3 regions of the Bradyrhizobium sp. CIR18 genome follow, and region 3 is predicted to be linked to each of the others. Evidence: predicted binding sites of a transcription regulator. Region 3 holds the regulator's gene; each other region holds the start of a gene.
The links. Region 3 encodes LexA, which represses DNA repair genes until DNA is damaged. Its sites were predicted from a motif close to TGTTCNNNNTGTGTTCNG; they were not measured.

Region 1: GGD65_RS33740 (DUF3072 domain-containing protein) is a predicted target of LexA. The motif match lies at 4,421-4,438, and genes of this name have one in related genera.
Region 2: GGD65_RS13865 (DNA recombination protein RmuC) is a predicted target of LexA. The motif match lies at 3,649-3,666, and genes of this name have one in related genera.

Annotation. Positions count from the first base shown of each region.
Region 1 covers NZ_JACIHF010000016.1:121,704-127,810, forward strand. The annotation lists gene GGD65_RS33710 (bifunctional diguanylate cyclase/phosphodiesterase) at 1-79, shown strand, start outside; gene GGD65_RS33715 (hypothetical protein) at 362-574, shown strand; gene GGD65_RS33720 (universal stress protein) at 595-1,431, opposite strand; gene GGD65_RS33725 (Do family serine endopeptidase) at 1,640-3,175, shown strand; gene GGD65_RS33730 (hypothetical protein) at 3,447-3,809, shown strand; gene GGD65_RS33735 (DUF6496 domain-containing protein) at 3,822-4,109, opposite strand; gene GGD65_RS33740 (DUF3072 domain-containing protein) at 4,190-4,384, opposite strand; gene GGD65_RS33745 (hypothetical protein) at 4,500-4,721, shown strand; gene GGD65_RS33750 (hypothetical protein) at 4,739-4,945, shown strand; gene GGD65_RS33755 (hypothetical protein) at 5,039-5,287, opposite strand; gene GGD65_RS33760 (hypothetical protein) at 5,382-5,639, opposite strand; gene GGD65_RS33765 (hypothetical protein) at 5,782-6,003, shown strand; gene GGD65_RS33770 (HWE histidine kinase domain-containing protein) at 6,101-6,107, opposite strand, start outside.
Region 2 covers NZ_JACIHF010000003.1:185,752-191,858, forward strand. The annotation lists gene dapE (succinyl-diaminopimelate desuccinylase) at 1-943, shown strand, start outside; gene truA (tRNA pseudouridine(38-40) synthase TruA) at 1,120-1,857, opposite strand; gene fmt (methionyl-tRNA formyltransferase) at 1,864-2,799, opposite strand; gene def (peptide deformylase) at 3,002-3,526, opposite strand; gene GGD65_RS13865 (DNA recombination protein RmuC) at 3,697-4,893, shown strand; gene GGD65_RS13870 (AmpG family muropeptide MFS transporter) at 5,094-6,107, shown strand, end outside.
Region 3 covers NZ_JACIHF010000001.1:658,326-664,432, reverse strand. The annotation lists gene GGD65_RS03240 (GAF domain-containing protein) at 1-697, opposite strand, end outside; gene GGD65_RS03235 (hypothetical protein) at 916-1,350, opposite strand; gene lexA (transcriptional repressor LexA) at 1,879-2,580, opposite strand; gene glp (gephyrin-like molybdotransferase Glp) at 2,756-3,967, opposite strand; gene GGD65_RS03220 (hypothetical protein) at 4,195-4,401, opposite strand; gene GGD65_RS03215 (HAD family phosphatase) at 4,571-5,200, opposite strand; gene GGD65_RS03210 (alpha-hydroxy acid oxidase) at 5,209-6,107, opposite strand, start outside.

The DNA of each region.
Region 1 (6,107 bases), on a different contig from region 3:
TCTGGTCGGCCGACCCGCCCTGATCGAGCGCTATCTCGACCTGGTCGGCATGACCGTGGAGAGCCGGCTCTACGCCTAGAGCGCGATGCGATTAGAATGAATCGTCATCGCGCTTTAGGTTGTTATTTAAGTATAATCCGGAAAACCGCTGCGCACTTTTCCGGATCGTGCTTTAGTCCCTGGCTCCGGTGGCGGGTTACCGAGTGTCAGTCATCGACATTTGGAACCTTGGCCCGGATACGCGCTTCCCAAGAACGAGCCGAGGTCAGGCGCGCGACGGGCGCAGCAAATCTTTTGCACAATCGCCATCGGCCTGACGCAAATCGGGGCAATAAGCCTTGTGAGTGCGAGGGAGGGTCTCATGGAGAACGTACGTCGCTACCGGGCGCTGGCGTCCCTCTGTCGTCAGCAGGCGGCCTACCGGCCGCTTCAGAACTGGGAACTCCTCGGCCAGGCCGAACATTTCGAGTATCTCGCTGAGGTCGAACTCAAGGCGCATTTCGACGCGTGCAATGTGCAACACGACGAGGGCGCTGCCGCGCCCGCGACGTGGGAGACCCCGGTCGCGGCGTGACGGCGCCGGGCCGGCCCGGCTCAATGCGACATCAGCGTCGGGACCGTCATGGCCTGCAGCATGGCGCGGGTGACGCCGCCGAGAACGCGCTCCTGCAACCGCGAATGGCCGTAGCCGCCCATCACCAGGAGATCTAGCCCCTCATCGGCCGCCAGTGACAGGATGGTCGGCTGGATGTCGGCGCGCGTCGCTGACAGGCCGACCGTGCGGGTCGACAGTCCGCGCCGGCCGAGGTGTCTTGCCAGGCCGTTCGCTGAAGCTTCGTCGGAGACCGCGGCGGCCTCGTTGATGGTGATGATCACGATCGCATCGGCGCGCGCCAGGAACGGCGCCGCGTCGTGCACGGCGCGAGCCGCGAGGCGGCTGCCGTCCCAGCAGATGCCGATCCGGTTCGCCTTGAAAGGTCCATGGAAGGTGTAGGGCAGGAACAGCACCGGGCTGCCCGCCTGAAACAGGATCTCGCCCGGCACGTCGTTGTCGAACGAGCTTTGCGCCGGATCTGGTTGCAGCACGACGCTGAGGTCGTGCAGTCGTGCCATCTCACCGAGCGAGCCGGCTGCATCCACCGGGATCGCGCCAAGGGGGCGGCAGGCGTAGGAGATGCCCGCGTTCGCCGCTTCGATGCCAAACACCGCGAGCGCGGCCTCGGCCCGCTCGACTGCGCGCTCGCGCTCCAGTTCGAACACGGCCGCCACCGCGGCGCCGCCTTCCATTACGTAAGCCGCACTGGTTGCCACATAGCCGATCGCAACTGCGTCGAGATGGGCGTTGAACTGCGCCGCGAGCGAAATCGAGCCGTCGATCGCGGAACGCATGGGACGTTCGGTGGGGATGTGAACGAGAATGTCTTTGTACATGGCGCGCCTCCGATGAACATCAGCCGGTGGCCGCAGTTTTTCACCGCCGGAAGGGCCCGCGTTGAGCTGTATCAAATGCGCACGGGAGGACTTCCGCTGGGGCGCGCGCATTGTTTGCCAAGATTTAATCGGATGGACGGGGCGTCGTAAGGTGACGATGGCCATGTTGGAGGCAAGGCGACACCTTATCCAACATGGACATTTCGACATGAACCATCGCGTCAATTCCGACACCACGACGTCCCGCAGGATCTTGAGGCCGCGCCGGCTTGCGCTGCTCGGCACCGTGGCCGCGCTCGGCGTGGCCGTGCTAGCGGCTGCTCCCGGCTCTTCGCCGTTCGGTCCGAGCTCCTTCATTACCCCGGCCCAGGCCGCCGAATCCGCTGCGACGCCGCCGGGCTTTGGTGACCTGGTCAGCAAGGTCAAACCCGCCGTCATCTCGGTACGGGTCAAGATCGACCAGGACAACGACAAGAGCGCGATGCTGCAGCAGAACCGGATGGATCAGGACGAGGACACCCCGTTCGACCAATTCTCGCGGCAGTTCGGCTTCCGCGGCCCGGGCGGCATGAACGGCATGCCGCGCCAGCGCCATCAGATGATTACGGGCGAAGGCTCCGGCTTCTTCATCTCCGCCGACGGCTATGCCGTGACCAACAACCACGTCGTCGACCATGCCGAGTCGGTGCAGGTGACCATGGATGACGGCACGAGCTACACCGCCAAGGTCGTCGGCACCGATCCGAAGACCGATCTCGCGCTGATCAAGGTCGACGGCAAGAAGGACTTCCCGTTCGTCAAATTCTCCGACCAGAAGCCGCGCATCGGCGATTGGGTGGTTGCGGTCGGCAATCCCTTCGGTCTCGGCGGCACCGTGACTGCCGGCATCGTCTCGGCCAGCGGCCGCGACATCGGCAACGGCCCCTACGACGACTTCATCCAGATCGATGCGCCCATCAACAAGGGCAATTCCGGCGGCCCGGCCTTCGACATGAGCGGCAACGTGATCGGCGTGAACACTGCGATCTTCTCGCCCTCCGGCGGCTCGGTCGGCATCGGCTTCGACATTCCGGCCTCGACCGCAAAACTCGTCGTTGCGCAGCTGAAGGACAAGGGCGCGGTGACCCGTGGCTGGCTCGGCGTGCAAGTGCAGCCGGTTACCGCCGAGATTGCCGACAGCCTCGGCCTGAAGGAGGCGCGCGGTGCGATCGTCGACAATCCCCAGGATGGCAGCCCGGCGGCGAAGGCTGGCATCGAGGCGGGCGATGTCATCACCGCCGTCAACGGCACCGCGATCAAGGATTCCCGCGACCTCGCCCGCACGATCGCGACCCTTGCGCCTGGCAGCTCAGTGAAGCTCGACGTCTTCCACAAAGGCGACAGCAAGACGGTGACGCTCGCGCTCGGCGAACTGCCGAACGAAAGGCAGGCCAAGGCCGATGTTGGCAAGGACCAGCCGGGCCCCGGCACGCCGCGCCTCGGTCTTGCTTTGGCTCCGGCCGGTGACGTCCAGGGCGCTGGCCAGAAGGGCGTTGTCGTCACCGAAGTCGATCCGCAAGGGCCTGCGGCGCAGCGCGGCATCCAGACCGGCGACGTCATCCTCAATGTCGGCGGCAAGGCCGTCGCCAATGTCGGCGACGTCCGTTCCGAGCTGGCGCAGGCCAAATCGTCCGGCAAGCGCAGCGTGCTGTTGCAGGTCAGAGGCGCACAGGCGACCCGCTTCGTCGCGGTCCCACTCGCCTGAGGCGAACCTCGATCGGCATAGATCAAGAAAGGCGGCCCTCGTGGCCGCCTTTTCCGTTCGGCTTCAGGACTGCCGGGAAGCGATCGATAACATTCTCGTTAACGGCAGCGACGATGACGCGGTTCGTCCGAAAAAGCCGTGTTCGCTCATCAAAGTTCCGAACCGTGCAGGTCGCCGGTGGCAACGATGCCACCGGGACGCAAGCGTGGAACTTCGAACTTGCCGCCGGCTTCTGGAACTGGCCGCTGGTTCGCATTTGATCGGTGCCGACATGGATCGATTGAAGCTCTCGCTGAGGAGTGCGCTGCTCGTGGCGCCATTCGTGCTGTGGGGCGGAGACGCTCTCGGGCGGGACGACGGCCGCTACGCGGATTCACCCCTGAAGTCCTGGTTCGACAGTTTGCGCAGCCACCTTGGTCCGTGCTGCTCGGATGCGGATGGCTTTGCCGTCGCCGATCCGGACTGGGAGTCGCATAACGGGCATTATCGCGTGCGTCTCGACGGCGAGTGGATCGAGGTGCCGGACGAAGCCGTCATCACCGAGCCGAACCGCGCCGGCCGCACCATGGTGTGGCCGGTCAAGACCGCGTTCGGCGTTTCGATCCGCTGCTTCATGCCGGGCAGCATGATCTGACGCGGGTCAGGGTCAGCGCTTGCTGGATTTGCGCTTCGACGATTTCTTGCTTGTCTTCTTCGTCGTCCTCTTCTTGGACGTTTTCCTGGAGGTCTTCTTGGCAGCCTTCTTCGGGACCTTCTTGCCCTTCTTGCGTGCCTTCGACAGTCCGATCGCGATCGCCTGCTTGCGACTCTTCACGCGTCCGCCACGGCCTTTGCGACCGCTCTTTGCCGTGCCCTTCTTGTAGCGGCGCATCTCGCTCTCGACATCACTGCCGGAGCTGCGCGAGTAGCGGCGTTTCTTTGCCTTGCGTGCCATGCATGTTCTCCCTTGGCCGGGGAGAACCATTCGACACGGGCATGGTTCCCGAAGGACGCGGACAGCGTTCCAGGCGCAGCCTAGAAGGAATTCGCCAGCTCGATCTCGGCTTCCAGCACCTGGATGCGACGTGCGGCCTCGCTGAAGGACAGATCGCGCGCATATTGCGCGGGCTGATACGCTTCTTCACTCAGCCGTTTCAGCCTGAGCCCCTGCGTCCGTGTCATCTGCTCGGCGAGGAAAACCCTGGCGTCGTATTTGCCTTGAACCTGCATGTCGCTTCTCCGCTCTGAAATCGTGACTTGACTATATGTTCTTATTTTGTTCTAACAAGCCATGGACAACAGAATTAATGAAATTCGACGTCAAATCAGCGCCTTGAGGGTTGAGATGGCCGGCGTCGAGGCCTCCGTGCGCGATCTCATCAACGGCGACCGCGATTGCGTCCAGCAGGCCTTGGCGCAGATGGATTTGCGCCGGAAGGTCAATTTGCTGATCGGCGAATGGAAGGCTGCCGGCGGCGGCGATATCCTGCCTGACGTTCGTGACCGGGTGCGCCTTCGTCTCGTGAAGACAGTCATTAGTCCCGAGCGCGCGAGCACGCGGCGCTGAAACCTTTTGGGGGCGTCGTGGAGGAAGACCCGGACACTTACCGGATCTTGAGGTTGCGCGCCGAGATTCTCGAATTGGGCTCTGCCATCCGGCAATTGCAGCGTGCGGGGCTCGACGATGCTGCGGCCCAACTTCTGATCGGACGCAAGCGGGCGCAGCTCGAGCAACTCGTGAAGACGAATGCTGCGGGCCGCGCGCTCAACTCTGAAACGCGTCGCCGGTAACGAGCTGACGCGGGCGCTCGACGATGTTGGCTCAAGAAACAAGAAAAAAGCCCCGCGTCGCGGCGGGGCTTTTGATGTCGTGTCGGCCTGAGCTCACTTGGTATTGCTCATGCCCTTGCTGCTCTGGTTCGTCATGGTGCCGCCCTGGTCCGAGCCGGGACCGGAGCCGCCCTGGCCGGAAGGATCCGCGCCCTTCGAGGCCTTGGTGTTGGCGCCGGTGGTCTGCGAGGACGACATCGATGATCCGTGTTTCGCCTTGTGCGACTTGGCCTGTGCGGCGAGCGGCGCGGCGGCGAGGCCGGTGGCCAACATTGCGGTGAGAACGAGCTTGGCCGTTGTCATGCGGGGAACTCCCTGAGTTAAATTGACGCAGGCAGCCAACCTCCATTTGCCGAAGGAGTTCCCGACAAACGCATCTGCCGCGCACACGCGCGCTTCAAGATTGCTTGTCCTCAGCGAGGATGAACACGACGCCGGTGAGTGTCGCGCCGATCGCGAACGTCGTCACCAATGTGAGGGCGAAGACGATTACGGCTTGGCTTCCGCCGTGATCGAGCAGCCTGGCGACGGCGGGATTGGACAGGATCAGCGCGAGGCTGAAGGCGAGGCCGAGGGCTGCGCCCATCATCGCATGCGTCATCAGCTTGATGAGGCCGGTGGGAGAGATCAGGTCCGACGACTTTTTTGCGCGCATGGGAACTGCATCCCGAACTGACATGCAAACGCGGACGATATTCACCGGTTCCAAATGCATGAAGGAATTGTCATCACCGGCTTCATCCGACGTTCATGCCGGGCCTGCGAGGATAAGCGTCGGCAAAACGGGAACATTCGATATGGGTAAGGTAGTCTTTCTTTACCGCTCGCTGGCCTATCGCAACGCGGCTGCGGACATGCTGCGCAAGGCCCGCAAACTGCCGCGCGGCGCGGAGCGAAGTGCGGCCCGCCGCTACGCGAGGGCGCTACGCGATCTCGCTCAGACGGAAGCCTGGCTCGAAGGCCGTCTTGCCGAGGAAGCGCGGCCGGCGCGGCAAACCAGGATGGCGGCGTCGGGCTAAAGCATGATCCGGAAAAGTGCGCAGCGGTTTTCCGAAAAGATCATGCTCGAATAACGACCCAAAGCGCGATGACGATTCATCCTGATCGCATCGCGCTTCAGCCC
Region 2 (6,107 bases), on a different contig from region 3:
ACCAGCAGGTGACGAGAGCGCCTGGAGCGTCGGTGCGTTCTCCGGTGAGGTAAGGGACGGCGTCCTGCACGGCCGCGGCGCGGTCGACATGAAGGGCGGCATCGCCTGCTCGGTCGCCGCGGTGCTGGAGCATCTCGCCGCCAATGGCGGCCAGCCGCGCAGCGACGGAAAGGGCTCGATCTCGTTCCTGATTACGGGCGACGAGGAAGACGTCTCCATCAACGGCACCATCAAGCTGTTGAAATGGACGGCCGAGCGCGGCGAAAAATTCGACCATTGCGTGCTGGGCGAGCCCTCCAATGTCGAGACGCTCGGCGACACCATCAAGGTCGGCCGCCGCGGCTCGCAATCCGGCACGCTGTATGTGGATGGCGTGCAGGGCCATGTCGCCTATCCGCACCGCGCCTCCAATCCGGTGCCTGACATCGCAAGGCTGATCGTGGCGATCTCCGACGAGCCGCTCGACCATGGCAGCGCACAATTCCAGGCCTCCAATCTCGAGTTCACCTCGGTCGACGTCGGCAACAAAGCCAACAACGTGATCCCCGGCGAGGCCCGCGCCAAGTTCAATATCCGCTACAACGACAACCACACCCAGGCCTCCTTGCGCGAGCTGGTCGAGACGCGGCTGACAAAAGCCTGCGGCAACCGCATCAGGGCCCGCATCGTCTGGGAGCCCTCGAACTCCAACGTGTTCGTCACCAAGCCCGGCCCGTTCACCGATCTCGCGGTCTCTGCGATCGAGGAGGTGACGGGGCGGAAGCCCGAGCTGTCGACGTCAGGCGGCACGTCGGACGCGCGCTTCATCTCGAGCTATTGCCCGGTGATCGAATTCGGGCTGGTCGGCCAGACCATGCATCAGGTCGACGAGCGGGTGCCGGTTAAGGATCTGGAAAAATTGACGCAGGTCTATCGCGGGATTTTGACGCGGTATTTTGCTTAATACTCCGCTGTCATCGCCCGGCCAGTGCGCAATTGCGCACTAGGACCGGGCGATCCAGTATTCCAGAGACGATAGTGATCGAACCGAAAGGCCGCGGCGTACTGGATGCCCCGGTCAAGCCGGGGCATGACAGCGAGGGTGTGGAGAGAGCGCGCAGTCTCTGCGCTCTCACACCTCTAATAATCCACCTTCATCAGATACAGCCCATCCGGCGGGGCGACGATGCCGCAGGCGGCGCGGTTGCGCGCCTCCAGCGCTGCGGAGAGATCGTCGGCGGTCCAGCGGCCCTCGCCGACCCAGACCAGCGAGCCCACCATCGAGCGCACCTGGCTGTGCAGGAACGAGCGCGCCGAGGTGACAATGGTGATGTCGCGGCCGTCACGCAGCACGTCGAGCTGGTCGAGCGTCTTCTCCGGCGACTTGGCCTGGCACTCGGTGTCGCGGAACGTGGTGAAATCGTGCTTGCCGAGCAGGCGCTGTGCCGCCGCATGCATCGCATCGGCATCGAGCCGGCGCGGCACGCGCCAGGCGTGGCCGATGTCGAGCGCGAGATTGGCGCGGGTGTTGACGATGCGGTAGCGGTAGTGGCGCTTCACCGCCGAGAAGCGCGCTTCGAAGGTGTCAGGCACGATCTCCGCCTCCAGCACCGCGATCGGATGCGGGCGCAGATGCGCGTTGAGCCCGTCGCGAAACCGGCCCGGCGGAAACTGCTTGTCGATGTCGACATGCGCGACCTGGCCACGCGCGTGCACGCCGGCATCGGTGCGGCCGGCGCCGTGCACCCGCAAATCCGCGCCGGTCATCGCCTTCACGGCCGCCTCCAGCGCACCCTGCACCGAGGGCAGCGTGTCCTGCACCTGCCAGCCGAAGAACGGCGCGCCGTCATATTCGATGGTGAGCTTGTAGCGGGGCATCGCTGATTAGTTGAACCTCGCTCCCGCCTTCAACGGCACGCCGCGCAGGAAGTCCGCGGCCTGCATCCGGCCCTTGCCCTCGCGCTGGAGCTCGATGATGCGGATGGCGCCCTCGCCGCAGGCGATGGTGAGCTTGTCATCGAGCACTTCGCCCGGAGCGCCCTCCCCCTTTGCCAATTCACACCGCAAGATCTTGACGCGCGCATTCTCGCTGACGCCGGCAAGCTCGGCCCATGCGCCGGGGAATGGCGACAGGCCGTGGATGTGGCGCAGCACCGCGCGCGCCGGCCCCGTCCAGTCGATTCGCGCCTCGGCCTTGTCGATCTTGGCGGCGTAGGTGACGCCGTCCTCGCTCTGCTTCTTGAGCTGGAGCCCATCGCGGGCGAGTGCGGCCATCGCGCGCACCATGAGATCGGCGCCGAGGCGGGAGAGACGATCGTGTAAATCGAGTGCAGTCATATTGTCGGTGATCGCGAGGCGCTCGGCCATGGCGACATCGCCGGTATCGAGGCCGACATCCATCCTCATCACCATCACGCCGCTCTCGGCATCATCAGCCATGATCGCACGGTTGATCGGCGCTGCGCCGCGCCAGCGCGGCAGCAGCGAGGCGTGCAGATTGTAGCAGCCGAGTTTTGGCGCATCGAGGATCGCCTGCGGCAGGATCATGCCGTAGGCGACGACCACGGCGGCATCGGCATCGAACGTGCTGAACTCGTCGAGCGCTTCCTGGGTCTTCAGCGTCTTCGGCGTCAGCACGGGAATGCCGAGCTTTCGCGCAGCTTCTTCGACCGGGGTTGGCTGCAATTGCAGGCCGCGCCGCCCGCCGGGCTTCGGCGCGCGGGTGTAGACGGCGACGATCTCGTGGCCGTGCGCGACCAGCTCGAGCAGCGTCGGCACGGAGAAATCGGGCGTGCCCATGAAGATCAGGCGGAGGGGCATGACAAGGACTCGATGCGTTCCCTCCCCCCTTGTGGGGGAGGGCTAGGGAGAGGGGTGCCACACGACGCGCTCTTTCGGGACAAGCGTTCGCGGCACGCACTCGATTCAGATGACGGATAGACTTCCGCCTGGGCTACCCCTCTCCCCCGCCCTCCCCCACAAGGGGGGAGGGAGCGCAGGGGAATGCGGGCAGCACCAAAACTCACTCCGCGCGCTTGGCGGCTTTCTCGAACTTCTTCATGACGCGGTCGCGCTTGAGCTTCGACAGATAGTCGACGAACAGGACGCCGTTGAGGTGGTCGATCTCGTGCTGGATGCAGGTGGCATAGAGGCCTTCTGCGTCCTCCTCGTGCACCTTGCCGTCGAGATCGGTGAAGCGGACGCGCACCTTCGCAGGGCGCTCGACCTCCTCGTAGTATTCGGGGATCGAGAGGCAGCCTTCCTCGTAGACCGAGAGTTCCTCCGACGAGGCGATGATCTCGGGGTTGATGAAGACGCGCGGAAGCGGCGTGGTCTCGCCGTTCTCGTCGCGCTTGGCGAGGTCCATGGTGATCAGCCGCAACGGCTGCGCGATCTGGATCGCGGCGAGGCCAATGCCGGGCGCGTCGTACATGGTCTCGAACATGTCGTCGGCAAGCTTGCGGATCTCCGAGGTGACTTTCTCGATCGGCTTGGAGACCAGACGCAGCTGCCTGTCGGGCAGGATGATGATTTCTCTGAGGGCCATGGCCGCGATTTAAGCCCCGCGCCGGGTGCGGTCAATGCGGCCGGGAACCCCGTTAACTCTCCGCTAACCATAAAACTTCGCTTTTCATTAACCATGAAAATTAGGGGACCATTAACTGTCAACGTTCCCTCTTCGTTCGCGGGAGCCAGCGAATCGGCTAGAAGGGCGGCATGAATGAGATCATTTTCATGCTGGGCGACTGGCCGGTGCGCACGATCGATGCGCTGATCGGCTTCGGCGCGCTCGTCCTCATCCTCCTGGTGGTCATCGCCGTCGTGATCGCCCGCTCGGGCCGGCGCGGCGCGGAACTCGCGATGGCGCATGCGATCCGGGCCGACGAGCTCGAGGAGCGCCTCAGCGAGGTGCTGCGCGCCCAGAGCGAATCCTCAGGGCGGGTCGACGCCATGACCCAGGCGCTGGCGGGACGCCAGGCCGAGATGGCGCGCGCGGTCAACGAGCGGCTGGATTCGGTGACCCATCGCGTCGGCCAGTCGATGGAACATTCGACCCGCAACACCATGGAGAGCCTGCGCGCACTGCACGAGCGGCTCGGCATCATCGACAGCGCCCACAAGAACCTCACCGATCTCACCACCCAGGTGACGACCCTGCGCGACGTGCTCGCCAACAAGCAGTCGCGCGGCGCCTTCGGCCAGGCGCGGATGGAGGCGATCGTCCAGGACGGTCTGCCGAAGGGCGCCTACGAGTTCCAGTTCACGCTCTCGACGGGAAAGCGGCCGGACTGCGTCGTGTTCCTGCCCGACCAGCGCCCGCTCTGCATCGACGCGAAATTTCCGCTGGAGGCGATGACGGCGCTGCACGACGCCCGCACCGACGAGGAGCGGCGCGTCGCCACGCAGCGGCTGCGCGGCGACGTGATGAAGCATGTCAGCGACATCGCGGAAAAATATCTCGTCACCGGCGAGACCCAGGAGATGGCGCTGATGTTCGTGCCGTCGGAATCGGTCTACGCCGAGATCCACGACGGTTTCGACGACGTGATCCAGAAGGCCTATCGCGCCCGCGTGGTGCTGGTGTCGCCCTCGCTCTTGATGCTCGCGATCCAGGTGATGCAGCAGATCATGAAGGACGCGCGCATGCGCGATGCCGCCGACCAGATTCAGACTGAAGTGATCAAGCTCGGCGACGATCTGGGACGCCTCAGGGATCGCGTGGTCAAATTGCAGAAACACTTTTCCGATGCGAACGAGGACGTCCGCCAGATCCTGATCTCCGCCGACAAGATCGAGAAGCGTGCCGGAAGGATTGAGGAGCTCGATTTCAGCAAGAGCGATGCGGAAGGGCCGCGGCTGGTGGCGACGGGCGCGGGTGAGCTGTTCGCGCGGAAGCTCCAGGCGGGGGAGTGACATCTTCACCTCTCCCCGCTTGCAGGGCGAGGTCGGATCGCCTCGGCGATGCAAAGCATCGTCCGGTGCGATCTGGGTGAGGGGGTACGGGTCCCTCCGCGACTTCATCCGCGGAGAGAGGCCCCTCACCCCGCCCTCTCCCCGTAAGAACGGGGAGAGGGATACGAGGCATCACGGCCAGAATCTGCTAACACCGTCCCATGACCGCTCCCGACGCGACCTCCCCCGCCGCGACCTCCGCTCCCGCCGCCTCCTGGCGCGATAGCCTTGCCGTTTACCTGCAGCCGCGGGTGCTGATCGTGCTGTTTCTCGGCTTCTCTTCCGGCCTGCCGCTGGCGTTGTCGGGCTCGACGCTGCTGGTGTGGATGCGCGAGGCCGGGGTCGATCTGAAGACGATCGGGCTGTTCGCGCTGGTCGGCACGCCCTACACGCTGAAATTCTTGTGGGCCCCGCTGGTGGATGCGCTGCACGTGCCGCTGTTCACCCGGGCGTTCGGGCGGCGGCGCGGCTGGCTGGTGTTTTCGCAACTACTGCTGATCGTCGCGATCCTGCTGCTGGCGATGACCGACCCGGCCAGCTCGCCGTTCTACGTCGCGCTGGGCGCGCTGCTGGTGGCGACGACGTCGTCGACGCAGGACATCGTGGTCGACGCCTTCCGCGTCGAGAGCTTGCCGGAGAGCGAGCAGGCCGCCGGCATGGCGGCTTACGTTGCGGCCTACCGCATCGGCATGCTGGTCTCGACCGCGGGCGCGCTGTTCATCGTCTCGGGCTTCGAAGGCACCGGCATAGCCCGCACCTCGGCGTGGATGTGGGGCTACGTGGTGATGGCCGCGATGGTGCTGATCGGCACGATCACCGCGCTGGCGGCGACCGAGCCGGCGCAATCCGCACAGGCGGAAGCTGCGACACAAACCGAGACCGCATTTGCGCGTGTGTTGAGCGCGGCGATTGGCGCGTTCTCCGAATTCCTGTCGCGCAAGGACGCACTCGCCGCGCTCGCCTTCGTCGTGCTGTTCAAGTTCACCGATGCCTTCTCGGGCACGATGACGGCGCCGTTCGTGATCGACCTCGGCTTCACCCGCAACGATTATGCCGCGATCGTGAAGGGCGTCGGCCTCGCCGCCACCCTGATCGGCGGGTTTGCCGGCGGTTTCGTCGCGCGGCGTTATTCGCTCGCGACCAGCCTCTGGATCGGCGGCGTGGTGCAGGCGCTG
Region 3 (6,107 bases):
AGACCAGTGCCGAACGGGCCTCGTTCGGGACCCAGATCTCGAAGCGTCGCGCAATCGGCGTTGCCTGCGCCGAGAGGAATGTCAAAACCCAGGTCTGGTCGGTGCCGGTTCGGTAGGGTACGCCGACCCCCAGATTGATCCCGACCTTGGCGGCGTCCTCCCAGCGCAGGAAGCTCTTGGCGTCGTGCAGGTCCTTGATGATCAGCGGCAGGCCCGCCTTCCAGGTGCGTCCGGGCAGGCCGAAGCCGCGAGGAAACCTGGTGTGGCGGGAGTTGAATTCGAACATCTCCGCCGCGCCGTAATAGCCGTCGACGAGGCCCATCTCGTGGGAGAGATCAGGATCGTTGTGCCAGAGCTCGATCGCGCCGACATGCGCCTCGTCGTCGCCGCAGAACAGCACCATCACGGCTTGCAGGAATTCGCCTGCGAACACCGGCACCGCCACGCCGCAGGTGAGGCCGGCCGCGACGGCCTGATCGGTTCGCTTGAAATAGGAGTTGGCGAATTTCGTGAGGATGACGGGATGGCCGCAGGCCCAGGCCTTGCCTGGAAGCCCCTCGTCATATCCGAAGTGCAGCTCTTCGCTGACGGCCTTGAACGCGGACAGCCCTTCATCGTAGAGGCCGCCGCCAAATTCCAGCCGCATGCGCGTCCGGTCAGGCACCCAGAGTTCAACGACGCGAATGAAGGTTTTCATCGAGCGTGTCCGCCGCCTCAAACCACGACAGCATCGGTCATTTGGCTGCGGAGCGGACGTTTAAAATTCAGGCAGCACGGCTCAAACTTCGTGCGGCGACGAGGCGAGGCGGCGGCGCTCGCCGATCGAATTTCATGAAACAAAAACCCACCGGGCTCGCCGGCCTCGGCCGGCGACGGCATTTCAATCCTGGCCCTCGGCCTATCGGGCGGAGGGCGTCAGCCGATCGGCAGTCGTGTGACCGTCGGGCGACTGTCGGCGATGATCTGCGGCTTGTGCTCGCGCTCGCCGATCGGCTGGGTCACCGGCAGTTGCAGCACGGTTGCGCGCTGGCCTTCGACCAGTTGCGTCACCAGCACGGATTTGCCGTCCGGGAATTCGATCGCGTCATGATGGCGATCGGGAATGTGCGGATCGATCTTGCCGAACTTGCCGACGCGGGAGTTGACGGTGCGCGTCCAGATCCAGCGGTTGTCGTAACGGACGTCGTCGGCGAAGGCGAGCTCCGTCCCCGGCAGCAGGCAGACCGCGACGGAGAGATCGGCTTCGGAGGCGAAGCCGCGCGTCGAGGTGCCGCGGAATGTTGTCGTAACGATCGTCTCGCCGACTTCTGCGGGGCGCGTCGCGACGGCATGCAGGCTGTAGTCACACATCGGGTGCTCCTCAATGCAGAGATAGCGACCCGCACCTCTTTCGGAGGCGCAGGCCCCTACCAGAGTGGAAGCACGTGACGGTCTGCTCGGTTGTAGGCAAATCTGCGGCTGGGATCCGCGAGCCCCGATCACATTATCTTTTCCATCTTTTCCGAATTTGTTAGGAACAAAGTCGGCTTCCGTGCATTTGGCAGCCGCGTCTCGACAACCGCGCGTGTCAACGACCGGCGGAGTGATGCGGTTGCGCGGCAACGCGATGCTGGTGATGCGATCAGCGTTGCTGCGGCTGCACTCAAACGAGCTGCGCATTTGGGCCGTCCCCCCTCGAACTCGAAAGGCCGCGAAGCGATGTTGCGTCGCGCGGCCTGCCGAGGATGTCGCGAAAGGAGGAGGGGCCGGACAATCTGTGCGATACCAGAAAGACTATCCAGCCGGAGCGGACCGTTATCCGCTCCAATCTCTGATCGGCGAGGCCGATCGAAGGCGCGCGCGAGGCGCTAAAGACTTCGGTATCGAGTACTTCCGGTATCAGTACTTGCGATAAAGCCCGATCAGCTTGCCCTGAATCTTCACGCGGTTCGGCGGCAGGATGCGCACCTCATAAGCGGCATTGGCGGGCTCCAGCGCGATCGAGGCGCCGCGGCGGCGGAAGCGCTTGAGCGTGGCCTCCTCGTCGTCGATCAGTGCCACCACGATGTCGCCGGTATCGGCGCTCTCGTTGCGCTGGATCAGCGCCATGTCGCCGTCGAGGATGCCGGCCTCGACCATGGAATCACCGCGCACTTCGAGCGCGTAATGCTCGCCGGAGCCGAGCATGTCGGGCGGCACGCTGATCGTGTGGCTGCGGGTCTGCAAAGCCTCGATCGGAGTACCGGCCGCGATGCGGCCCATCACGGGCACCGCAACGGGTCGCTCGCCCTCGTCCGCGGACGGGCTGGAGCTCGCGCGTAGCTTGCCGAGATTGCCCTCGATGACGCTTGGCGTGAAGCCGCGTCGGTTGCCGGCGGCAGCCTGGAGCTCCGGCAGCTTGATCACTTCAATGGCCCGGGCGCGGTTGGGCAGGCGGCGGATGAAGCCGCGCTCCTCGAGCGCGGTGATCAGGCGATGGATGCCTGACTTCGAGCGTAGGTCGAGCGCATCCTTCATCTCGTCGAAGGACGGCGGCACGCCGCTTTCCTTCAAGCGCTCGCTGATGAACCGCAGAAGCTCGTATTGTTTGCGCGTTAACATCTCGAACAAAGTCCCCCGGTTGATGTCGTTCGATTCCGAGACGATGAGTTCAGCGATAAGCCGCTACATCTCGAAACAAATCATGAACGGACACTATATGTTCGATATGTGTTCCGCAACTGCTTAATTTACCGTGAACAGAACGAAACTCACGGAATGCGTGTGGCGGCGCAGTTCAGACGGGGAGCCGCAGCACCTCGCAGGGGCTGCCGGCCTCGGCCTTCAGCGCAAACGGTGCGCGCACGAGAAGTACCTGTGCTGCAGCAAGATTCGCAAGCAGAGAGGAGTCCTGATGGCTGACGGGAAGGGCGACGAGCGCGCCATCGTCGCGCTTTTCCAGGCGCGCGCGCAGATAATCCTCGCGCTGGTCGTTGGCGCCGAGATCGCGGCCCAGCACGACGCGCTCGCGATGATGATGAATCACCGAACGGCCTGATAGCGCGCGAATCAGCGGCACCATGAACAGGAAGGCGCAGACGTAGGACGACACGGGATTGCCGGGCAGGCCGATGACGCCCATCGCCCCTAACCGCCCGTGCATCATCGGCTTGCCGGGCCGCATCGCGATCTTCCAGAACGCCATCGCGATGCCTTCGTCCTTGAGCGCCTGCTGGACCAGATCGTGGTCGCCGACCGATGCGCCTCCGGTCGTGACCAGGATGTCGGCGCCGCTTTCGCGCGCGCGGCGGATGCCGGCGGTGGTGGCCTCCAGCGTATCGGCGGCGACACCGAGGTCGATGGTCTCGGCGCCTTCGCTGCGGGCGAGCGCGTGCAGGGCATAGCCGTTGGAATAGACGATCTGGCCGTGCCCGGGCGTTGAGCCCGGCATCACCAGTTCGTCGCCGGTGGCGAGAATCGCGACCTTCGGACGGCGGCAAACGGCGAGCTGCGGGTGGTTCATTCCGGCGGCGAGGGCGAGATCGCGCTCCGTCAGACGGGTTCCCTTGCGCAGGAGAACGTCGCCCTCGCGGAAATCGACGCCGGCGGGGCGGATGTGCCGACCCACGATCGCGGCTTCCTTGATCGTTATGTGCTTGCCTTCGGCGATCGTGTCCTCCTGGATCACGACCGCATCCGCGCCGTCCGGAACGACGCCGCCGGTGAAGATCCGCACGGCTTCGCCGGCGCCGACCTTTCCCGTGAACGGACGGCCCGCCGCGACCTCACCGATCATTGTCAGCGTGGAATCCATTGTTGCCGCATCGGCCGCGCGCACGGCATAGCCGTCCATCGCCGACATCGCCTGGGGCGGCTGGGTGCGCCGCGCAGCGACGTCCTGCGCGAGCACGCGATGGTAGGCTTCGTCGAGTGAAACCATCTCTGCAGGCAGCGGCTCTGCACCCGCCAGCACCGCAGCAAGGGCGTCGGAAACCGGCATCAAGGCCACGGCGAAACTCCTGCTCGGCACGTTCGGATGAAATGTTCCGACAGTCTTCTAGCCGAGCGCGGGGGCAGAGGCAAAATGGCGGAGCGGGCAGGATTTATCCTGCCGCTTCCAGCCCAGGATGGAAGGCAGGCTCAGGCTTGGCGTGGCATGATCCAAAGAACGAGACCGATCGGCAGGAGGGTGGCCATGGCGAGGACGAGAATGACGAGCGCCACAGCCAGCATCGCTCAACTCCCGCTCGGCCGGTCCGGCCCGGCGTCCAGCGCGACGTCAGGAGCCTTCGGCCCTTGATCCTTGTCGGGCAGCGGATCGGCCTGGGATTTCAGGTCGGCGGCCTTGCTGATCAGCTTGGCGGAAAGGTCCGAATCCGAGGTGGTTCTTGCGAATTCAAGCAGGAGAGAGGCTTGCTTGGTGAGATAGGTTTTGCCCAGCACGTGCATAAGTCCGGTGTAGAAGTCCCAACGGACTCAAGAGTCCGCAAGGGGCCATTCCGTTCCCGGAACTCCGTACAAAAATACACAAAGCGCTCTGGTTCCTCATTTTGGGCAAAATTGGTTCCGGAAGACTTGGGCGACGTTGGCGTCTCCCGCTGCGCGGAGATCGTCAGATGCCCAATGCCGTCAAGGCGTTCCCGACGTCGCGCGGCGACGTCACATGCACCGCTGTCAGTCCGCGCGACCGCGCGCCTTCAACATTCTCGGCGAGATCGTCGAAGAAAACGATACGTCCTGCGGGCACGCCGATGGCGGCGACGACATGGTCGAAGGCTTCCGCATCCGGTTTGCGCAGGCCGATGCTGGACGACAGATATAGCGCGCGGAAATGGCCGAGCAGTTCGCCGTATTCCTTCGAGAAATAGTCGACATGCGGCCGGTTGGTGTTGGAGAAGGCGTAGAGCGGCATCTGCTTCGCCGCGCGCGGCAGCAGCTCGGCGATGTCAGGCATCTCGCCGGCGAAGATCGCGTTCCAGCCTTCCAGGAACTGGGCGTCCGAAATGCCGATGCCGAGCGAAGCACGCAGCGAGGCGAAATAGTCCTCGTCGCTGATCCTGCCGACCTCGTGCAGCCGGTAAGCCTCGTCACGCACATAGCGCGCGACGATGGCCTCGGGCTGGCAGCCGGCATGTCCCGCCCAGCAGGCGATCGCCTTGGAGAAGTCGATGTCGAGCACCACGCGCCCGAGATCGAACAGCAACGCATCCGCGCTGCCGGGAGAAAGCGAGTTCACTTGCATCCTTTCACTCAGTATCGATAGGGATCGTGGTCGAATAGCGGGAATGCGCTGAACACGCTCGGCGCGTTGGTGGCGGTCGCCGGATGCAGGCAGGATTTGTCGACCTCGGCAAATGACGTGGCGCCCAAAAGGCCGAGGCAGCGCAGCACTTCGTCCTCCAGCAGCTCCAGCATCCGCGCGACGCCGGCCTCGCCAGCCGCCGCCAGCGCCCAGCATTGCAGCCGGCCGATCCCGACCATGTCCGCGCCCGCCGCGATCGCCTTGACGATGTCAGTGCCGCGACAGACACCGCCGTCGACCATGATCTTGGCGCGGCCCTTCACGGCCTCGACGATCTCGGGCAACACATGCATGGCGCCGCGGCCGTGGTCGAGCTGGCGGCCGCCATGGTTGGAGACGTAGATCCATTCGACGCCGTGATCGATCGCGATCAGGGCGTCCTCGGCGGTGGCGATGCCCTTCAGGATCAGCGGAATCCTGAACTTGTCCTTGATCATCTTCACGGTCCGCCACTCCAGGCCCTTCTGGAAATCGCCGCCGGTGGCACGCAGGCGGCTTTCGCGAACGTAGCGCTTGGCGATGTCACGCTCACGACGGCTGTAATGGGCGGTATCGACGGTCAGGCAGAAGGCGGCATAGGCGCTCTTCTCGGCCCGGCTGACGACATCGGCGACAAAGGCGTCGTCGCCGCGGACATAGAGCTGATAGAGCCGCAGCGCATCGGGTGCGGCTTCGGCGGTCTGCTCCAGGCCGGGCTCGGACACCGAGCTCAGCATGTGCGCTGCACCGAAGGTGCCGGCAGCGCGCGCGACGCTCGCCGCGCCATCCGGATCGAAGATCTCGAGCGCGCCGACGGGGGCGAGCACCACCGGCAGGCGCATCCTGCGACCGAACTGCTGAACCGAGC